Regions from separate parts of the Lysinibacillus telephonicus genome, predicted to be linked through region 3. Evidence: predicted binding sites of a transcription regulator. Region 3 holds the regulator's gene; each other region holds the start of a gene.
What was found. The regulator CtsR, encoded in region 3, represses protease genes until heat stress. The targets are predictions, from matches to a motif close to ATGGTCAATAAAGGTCAAACA.
Positions count from the first base shown of each region.

Region 1 (2,280 bases), 1.3 Mb from region 3:
GGAATTTTACCATGACGAAGCTCCGCCGCTTTATTTAGGTCATATTTACTTTCAGCTTCTTCTAAGTCTCGACGGTAGCGATCCAACTGTTCTCGTTTTTTCTGGATTGTCTGCAAGCTTTGTTTTTCTTGCTCCCATTTTTTGCGCATATCTTCAGCAGCTTGCTTTAAAGTTGCTAATTCTGAACGTAGCACATCTAAACGTTTCTTGCTAGCTTCATCCTTTTCTTTAGTTAAAGCCTGTTCTTCAATTTCTAATTGCATAACACGACGAGTAACCGCATCTAGTTCTTGCGGCATTGAATCAATTTCTGTACGAATCATAGCACATGCTTCATCGATCAAATCAATTGCTTTATCAGGTAAAAATCTGTCCGTAATGTAACGATTTGAAAGCTCTGCTGCCGCCAAATTTGCGCGGTCATGAATACGAACTCCATGATGCAATTCAAAGCGCTCTTTCAATCCTCGTAAAATGGATACCGTATCTTCTATAGAAGGTTCCCGTACCATGACCTGTTGGAAGCGTCGTTCAAGAGCCGGATCCTTTTCAATATACATACGATATTCATCTAAAGTAGTAGCACCAATACAGTGCAATTCACCACGGGCAAGCATTGGTTTTAGCATATTTCCTGCATCCATTGCTCCGTCAGTTTTTCCCGCCCCAACAATCGTATGAATTTCATCGATAAACAATATTATACGACCGTCCGAGTCCTTTACTTCTTTTAATACACCTTTTAAACGTTCTTCAAATTGTCCACGATAGCTTGCTCCTGCAATTAAAGCACTCATATCAAGCTCATATAGGATACAATCCTTCAACCCTTCTGGTACATCTTTTCGAACAATTCTTTGTGCTAACCCTTCAACAATTGCAGTCTTACCTACACCAGGCTCACCAATTAAAATAGGGTTGTTTTTCGTTTTTCTTGATAGGATACGAATTACATTTCGAATTTCTTCATCACGACCAATAACAGGATCCATTTTGCCATTTTTTACTTGTTCAATTAAATTGCGACCAAATTGCTCTAATGGACTACGATTATCTTGCTGCTGAAATTGCATCCTTTAACACCCTTTCAAAATGGAAATTACACTTTGACCTTTTTTGACTATTTTGATTATAAGCTGTTTAAAAAGTAAATGCAAAAATTATCACTATAAAGTTTTTTCGATATTTTAAAGAGTTATGCTATTCTATATTTGGATACATATTTTTGAATTTTATTTAATTATCCTTAAAAATTGCATTAGTTTTCACTATTTAAAGGATGTGATGAGACGATGACATTGATAAATTCATTACCTGTAGATTTTTATCGGTTATTTGAGGAACATGGCTTATTACTGAAAGTTGATAAAGGCAGTCGTATCTTTCAAGAGGGTGAAAGTGCCGGCGATATTTTTTTAATTAAAAACGGCTCAGTACAAATTAGTAAAGAAACTGAAAGTGGAAAAGAACTAACTTTTCGAATTTGTGGAAAAAAAAATATTATTGGAGAATGTACTTTATTTAGTCCATTAACAATGCATTCAACATCTGCAAAAGCAATCGTTCAAACTGAACTTCTTACAATTAGCAAGGATTCCCTTGAAATGATGTTGACTCAACAGCCTTCACTAATGATTGATTATTTAAGATGGCTACAAAATGAAAATCTTAAAAATCAAAGCTTATTGCGCGACTTAATTTTACACGGAAAAAAGGGTGCATTATACTCAACACTAATTCGATTATCAAATACTTATGGTGAAGTAATTGATGAAAAAAAGGTGTTTATTAATTACAGTTTGACAAATACAGATATAGCAAATCTCTGCTCAACTAGTCGAGAAATGATTAATCGTATGTTAAATGATTTAAAAAAGCAAAAAATTATTTCTTTTGATAAAGGATACATTACAGTATTAGATTTACCTTATTTAAAAAATGAAATATGCTGCGAAAATTGTCCGGCATCTGTTTGCAGAATTGATTAGGAGTTGTAGCCTTGGAATAAAGTTTGACTAAAAACACCTCAAAAACTAAATTCAACGGTAAATAGTTTAATAGGAATTTCATAAACACAACTCGACCAAATTAGGCCGAGTTAATATCTTTTCTTATAATTCCAATTAACTTATCTTTCTCATCCGCTAAAAAAAGCATCCATTTTAGATGATTTACTTTGGAAATTTCGATATATTATCCCATAAATAGGTTTTAACTTTATAATGTGAATTTTTAAAACGGTTAAAAAATCTATTTTATTATTACTTTGGAATTAAGGGG
Region 1 covers NZ_CP155468.1:1,171,351-1,173,630, reverse strand. Annotated here, with positions in the region: gene MKY04_RS05500 (ATP-dependent Clp protease ATP-binding subunit) at 1-1,073, opposite strand, end outside; gene MKY04_RS05495 (Crp/Fnr family transcriptional regulator) at 1,293-1,988, shown strand.
Region 1: MKY04_RS05500 (ATP-dependent Clp protease ATP-binding subunit) is a predicted target of CtsR. The motif match lies at 1,104-1,124, and genes of this name have one in related genera.

Region 2 (2,280 bases), 840 kb from region 3:
ATAGCAAGAGGAACATCAGTGACACTTATTGCTGACGGCAAAGATGAAAATGAAGCACTAGATGGATTAATTAAGCTTATTCAAAAAGAAGAATAGGCAGAGCTTTGTAAACGCTCGCAGTAAGGGTCCGTCTAAAAAGGCAGTTTGGACTGCCCCTTGTGCCGAGGATAGGCATGTTTTGGTGTAACCATCATAAAAAGCAAATATTATACTTAGATTAAAGCAAAGGGCTTGTTCAGAAAATAGTTTCTGGGCGGCTCTTTCTTATTTAAGAAGCAAAACCAATATTAGTGAATAAATATATAATAACCGTACAAAAAATTAAGCCCATACAAAAAAGCACAATCCAGCTTTTAAAGCTGAATTGTACTCTTTTTAGAATGAGCTGATATAGGTATTAAGCTTTCTCGTTACTACGTGTAATAATACCGTCGATTAAACCATATTCTTTCGCTTGTTCTGCAGTCATGAAATTGTCACGGTCAGTATCTTGTGCAATTTTTTCTAAAGGTTGGCCAGTACGCTCAGATAAAATTTTATTTAATTTATCGCGTAAGAATAAAATGCGTTTCGCAGCAATTTCAATTTCAGTTGCTTGACCTTGAGCGCCTCCAAGTGGTTGGTGAATCATAACCTCTGCATTTGGTAATGCATAACGCTTACCTGGTTCACCAGCAGCTAGTAAAAATGCACCCATTGATGCTGCCATACCGATACAAATTGTTGATACTTTAGGTTTAATAAATTGCATTGTATCGAAAATCGCCATGCCAGCAGTAATTGATCCACCAGGTGAATTGATATATAGTGAAATATCTTTATCTGGATCTTCAGCTGCTAAGAATAACAATTGCGCTACGATTGAGTTCGCAACATTGTCATCAATAGCACTACCAAGTAAAATAATGCGGTCTTTTAATAAACGAGAATAAATGTCATAAGCACGTTCGCCGCGATTTGTTTGTTCAATAACTGTAGGAATTAAATTCATTATTAAATCCTCCTTATTAAAGGTTAATTTGTTTACATAATGCTGAAGTAATCTTCAGCTGTAACAATATCATACACAGAATAGTCAAGGAAGGTCAAATATAAACTCTGAGGATGAGAAAATATTATTCACTACCTATTGTATGGATAAAAAAGAAATAATCACCACGTTAAATAAATAATAATTGGAAACGACTTTTACTTTACAGTTGAATTATGATACAGACATTTGTATAATAGTAAAGTCGTCATTTGAACAAAATGATGTTTAAAATATTTCCTTGTTTAATGTGTAAACCTATTTATAAGTGTCCTCGTGGTGTAATGGATAACACAGAAGATTCCGGTTCTTCCGCTGGGGGTTCGATTCCCTCCGAGGGCGCCATTTTACTGTTTAAGATACCTATATATAATATGAGAAAACCGTGCAAACATTGAGTATCAACGTTTGTGCGGTATTTTAACGTTTTAGTGCATGTTCGAGGTAACGATAATAAAACGACGCTCAAATACTATACATTTTCTCTCTATTCGTAATGAATGTGATTATTTAGAGCTGTGCTATTGGAAAACATACTGTACACTAAATGCTTCATGAGTTTGATGAAGATTTTGGAATCTAAGTTCTTTAATGCCGAGTTTGTTTAAGTTTCGGTTTAATTGTTTATTAACTGCAATATTACTTACCACTTTAACTTTTCCATCTAACTTGAAAATTAAACCATTTTTTTCAACTTCATATTCATTTAGTTTTTTACTTCCTTCATACGTTAATGTATTTTTCAGTTTCTTTTTAATGGGCACAGAGCTACTAATTTAGGCTTTTCTTGTATAGTCTATTAAGATATAACAGTACTATTATTAAAGAGCGTGCTACCTTTAAAATACGGATAAATAGATTACTATACACGACTTAACTTGAATGTTTTTTAATTAACAGGATTCACATGAGCAGGGAAGGGGAAAAATTGAAGTTTCTAGATATTAACAAATAACTAGTTTATTAAATATTTTTCAAAAAAACTATTCAAAACGGTTGATTATTTCCTTGAAAGCTAGTACATTAGTTAATGTTGTGATTTATAACGAATGATAAGTTTTTATTAGTGCTACATATCAAGCCATCAAATTATTGATTTGTAGCTGTTTTTCGTTTGTTACAATATGCCCTATAAGGGCGCCATTTTACTGTTTCAAATAAATAATATAAAAGCTAGACCTTGCTGAAGTTTATTAGTTTAGCAGCCTAATAAACTTCAGGGGGAATGAAAAATATGGGGTAAAATGCAA
Region 2 covers NZ_CP155468.1:3,600,099-3,602,378, reverse strand. Annotated here, with positions in the region: gene MKY04_RS17460 (HPr family phosphocarrier protein) at 1-96, shown strand, start outside; gene clpP (ATP-dependent Clp endopeptidase proteolytic subunit ClpP) at 398-991, opposite strand; tRNA gene MKY04_RS17450 (tRNA-Arg) at 1,301-1,375, shown strand; gene MKY04_RS17445 (hypothetical protein) at 1,552-1,794, opposite strand.
Region 2: clpP (ATP-dependent Clp endopeptidase proteolytic subunit ClpP) is a predicted target of CtsR. The motif match lies at 1,072-1,092, and genes of this name have one in related genera.

Region 3 (2,280 bases):
AACAATGGTTATTGTAGCGACTAGTGCTATTTTGATGCTAGTAAACTATTATGAGGAAGTTCCAACCTATCATAAGATTTTAATTGTCATTAGTGCAACCATTTTTTCGGGTATATTAGCTCATGGGTTGTTTCCGCATAATGATGAGGAAATACCAGATGAAAAGCCATCAAATATTAATAAAAAATCATCTAAATAATTAAACTTTAAAGAGCAGATGAATTTGGGTTCGATGCTCTTTTTTATTTTTATAAAAATATTAAATCTGATGAAACTAATGTTTAAGTTAGTCGTATATATACTATCAAGAAAAAAGTTAAGAGAGGCTGATATATAAATGGATAGTAAATGGTCAAAGGTCATTATACATGCTAGTGCATTTTTTGCTCCAGTGTTAGTTCCAATTTTATTCTTTTTATTAAGCGTAGATGAAGAAGTGAAACGAATTTCAATTCAGGCATTATTATTCCAAGCGGTAATGTGGTTATTGATTTTTATTTCCTCACTTTTAAGTTTCTTAATAATTGGCATTCCGTTCTTAATTATCTTCGGAATTATGACGATTGTCGTTCCGATTATCGGTATTGTTAAAGCGTTGGGTGAAACAAGCTGGGATTATCCAATCGTTGGAAGATGGGTATAATCAACTGTTTATAAAAATGATTATGTTTAATTAAAAAAAGAAATACTAATCGACAGAACGTTTAAAAAACGATTTTGTCGATTTTTTTAATATTTATACCAGCTCTAATTATGAAAAAAAGTTCTCTGCCAAGCAAGCTGCATGTGAATTTTTTATAAATTAATATAGGCGTTTAATTTGCATTTTGATTTTTCCATTTATATAATATAGTCAAAGATAGTCAAAGTCAGTAGCGAGTGAGGTGAGGTATAAAAAGTGAGAAATATATCTGACATCATTGAAGGTTATTTAAAGCAAGTTATCGAATTAGGTGGTCAAGGACATATTGAGATTAAACGCAGCGAATTGGCGGATAAATTCCAGTGTGTACCCTCACAAATAAATTATGTTATCAATACGAGATTTACTGCTGAAAGGGGTTATTTAGTCGAAAGCAAACGTGGAGGCGGCGGCTATATCCGAATTTTACGCGTAAAAGCAAATTCGAAAATTGACTTGCTGGAAGATATGATAAGGCAAGTTCATAATGGCGCCACACAATCTATGGCTGAAGATATAATCTACCGATTAATTGATGAAGAGGTCATTTCTAAGCGAGAAGCTAAATTGATGCTTGCTGCAATTGACCGAGCTACTCTTCGATTGCAATTACCGACTAGGGACGAACTCAGGTCTTATATTTTAAAATCCATGCTAACAACATTAAAATACGAATAATATGAAATGGTAGTGAAGCATGTTGTTCTACTTATTTAAAAAGCAGTAAATGAAATTTATAATTTTAAATCTTAAGTTAAAAAGAGGTGGAGGGTCATGATTTGTGAACACTGTAAAGAGCGGCAAGCAACTATAACGGTAACACAAGTAATTAATGGCCAAAAAAGTGAAAGACATTATTGTGAGGTTTGTGCCAGTCAGTTTCATCCTTTCAATTTAGATTTCCATAAAGAGGATCAAATACCAATACACCAACTTGTTTCAAATTTGTTTGGTCTACCTGTATGGAAAAGTGAAACACAGGAAAAGCAACAAACAGTCACACAAAAGGCTGCACAATGCCCAAAATGTGGATTTACTTTTCGCCATTTCTTGAATGAAGGCAAGCTAGGTTGTCCACAATGTTATGAGACGTTTAGTAAACAGCTTCCTCAAGTACTAACAAAAATTCAAGCTGGAACAAAGCATAGTGGAAAAGCTCCTGGAAAAATGAATAACAATAAAGAGTGGATGAAAAAACAAATTGAATCTGTACGTGAACAATTACAGGTAGCAATTGTAGAAGAGCGATTTGAAGATGCGGCTAAATTACGAGATGAAATAAGAGAAATCGAACGTAAGCTTGAACATGGGGGTGTGGATACACCATGAATCTTGAACACTTTTTAAAAAGCGGTGCTCCAGGTTGGATGGGTGATAAAGGACTTGATGCAGATATTGTATTAAGCACACGCATTCGTTTGGCAAGGAACCTAGATGGTTACCGATTCCCATTAAGCTTTACAGATCATGAAGCAATACAAGTAGATGAAATCGTAACAGATGCAATGCATCAAATAAGTAATAAAGAGCATAACTTTTCACATTTTACTATTAAAGATATGCCGCTATTACAGCGTCAAGTGTTAGTAGAAAAGCAC
Region 3 covers NZ_CP155468.1:4,444,895-4,447,174, reverse strand. Annotated here, with positions in the region: gene MKY04_RS21535 (hypothetical protein) at 1-199, shown strand, start outside; gene MKY04_RS21530 (DUF4870 domain-containing protein) at 338-643, shown strand; gene MKY04_RS21525 (CtsR family transcriptional regulator) at 899-1,360, shown strand; gene MKY04_RS21520 (UvrB/UvrC motif-containing protein) at 1,457-2,011, shown strand; gene MKY04_RS21515 (protein arginine kinase) at 2,008-2,280, shown strand, end outside.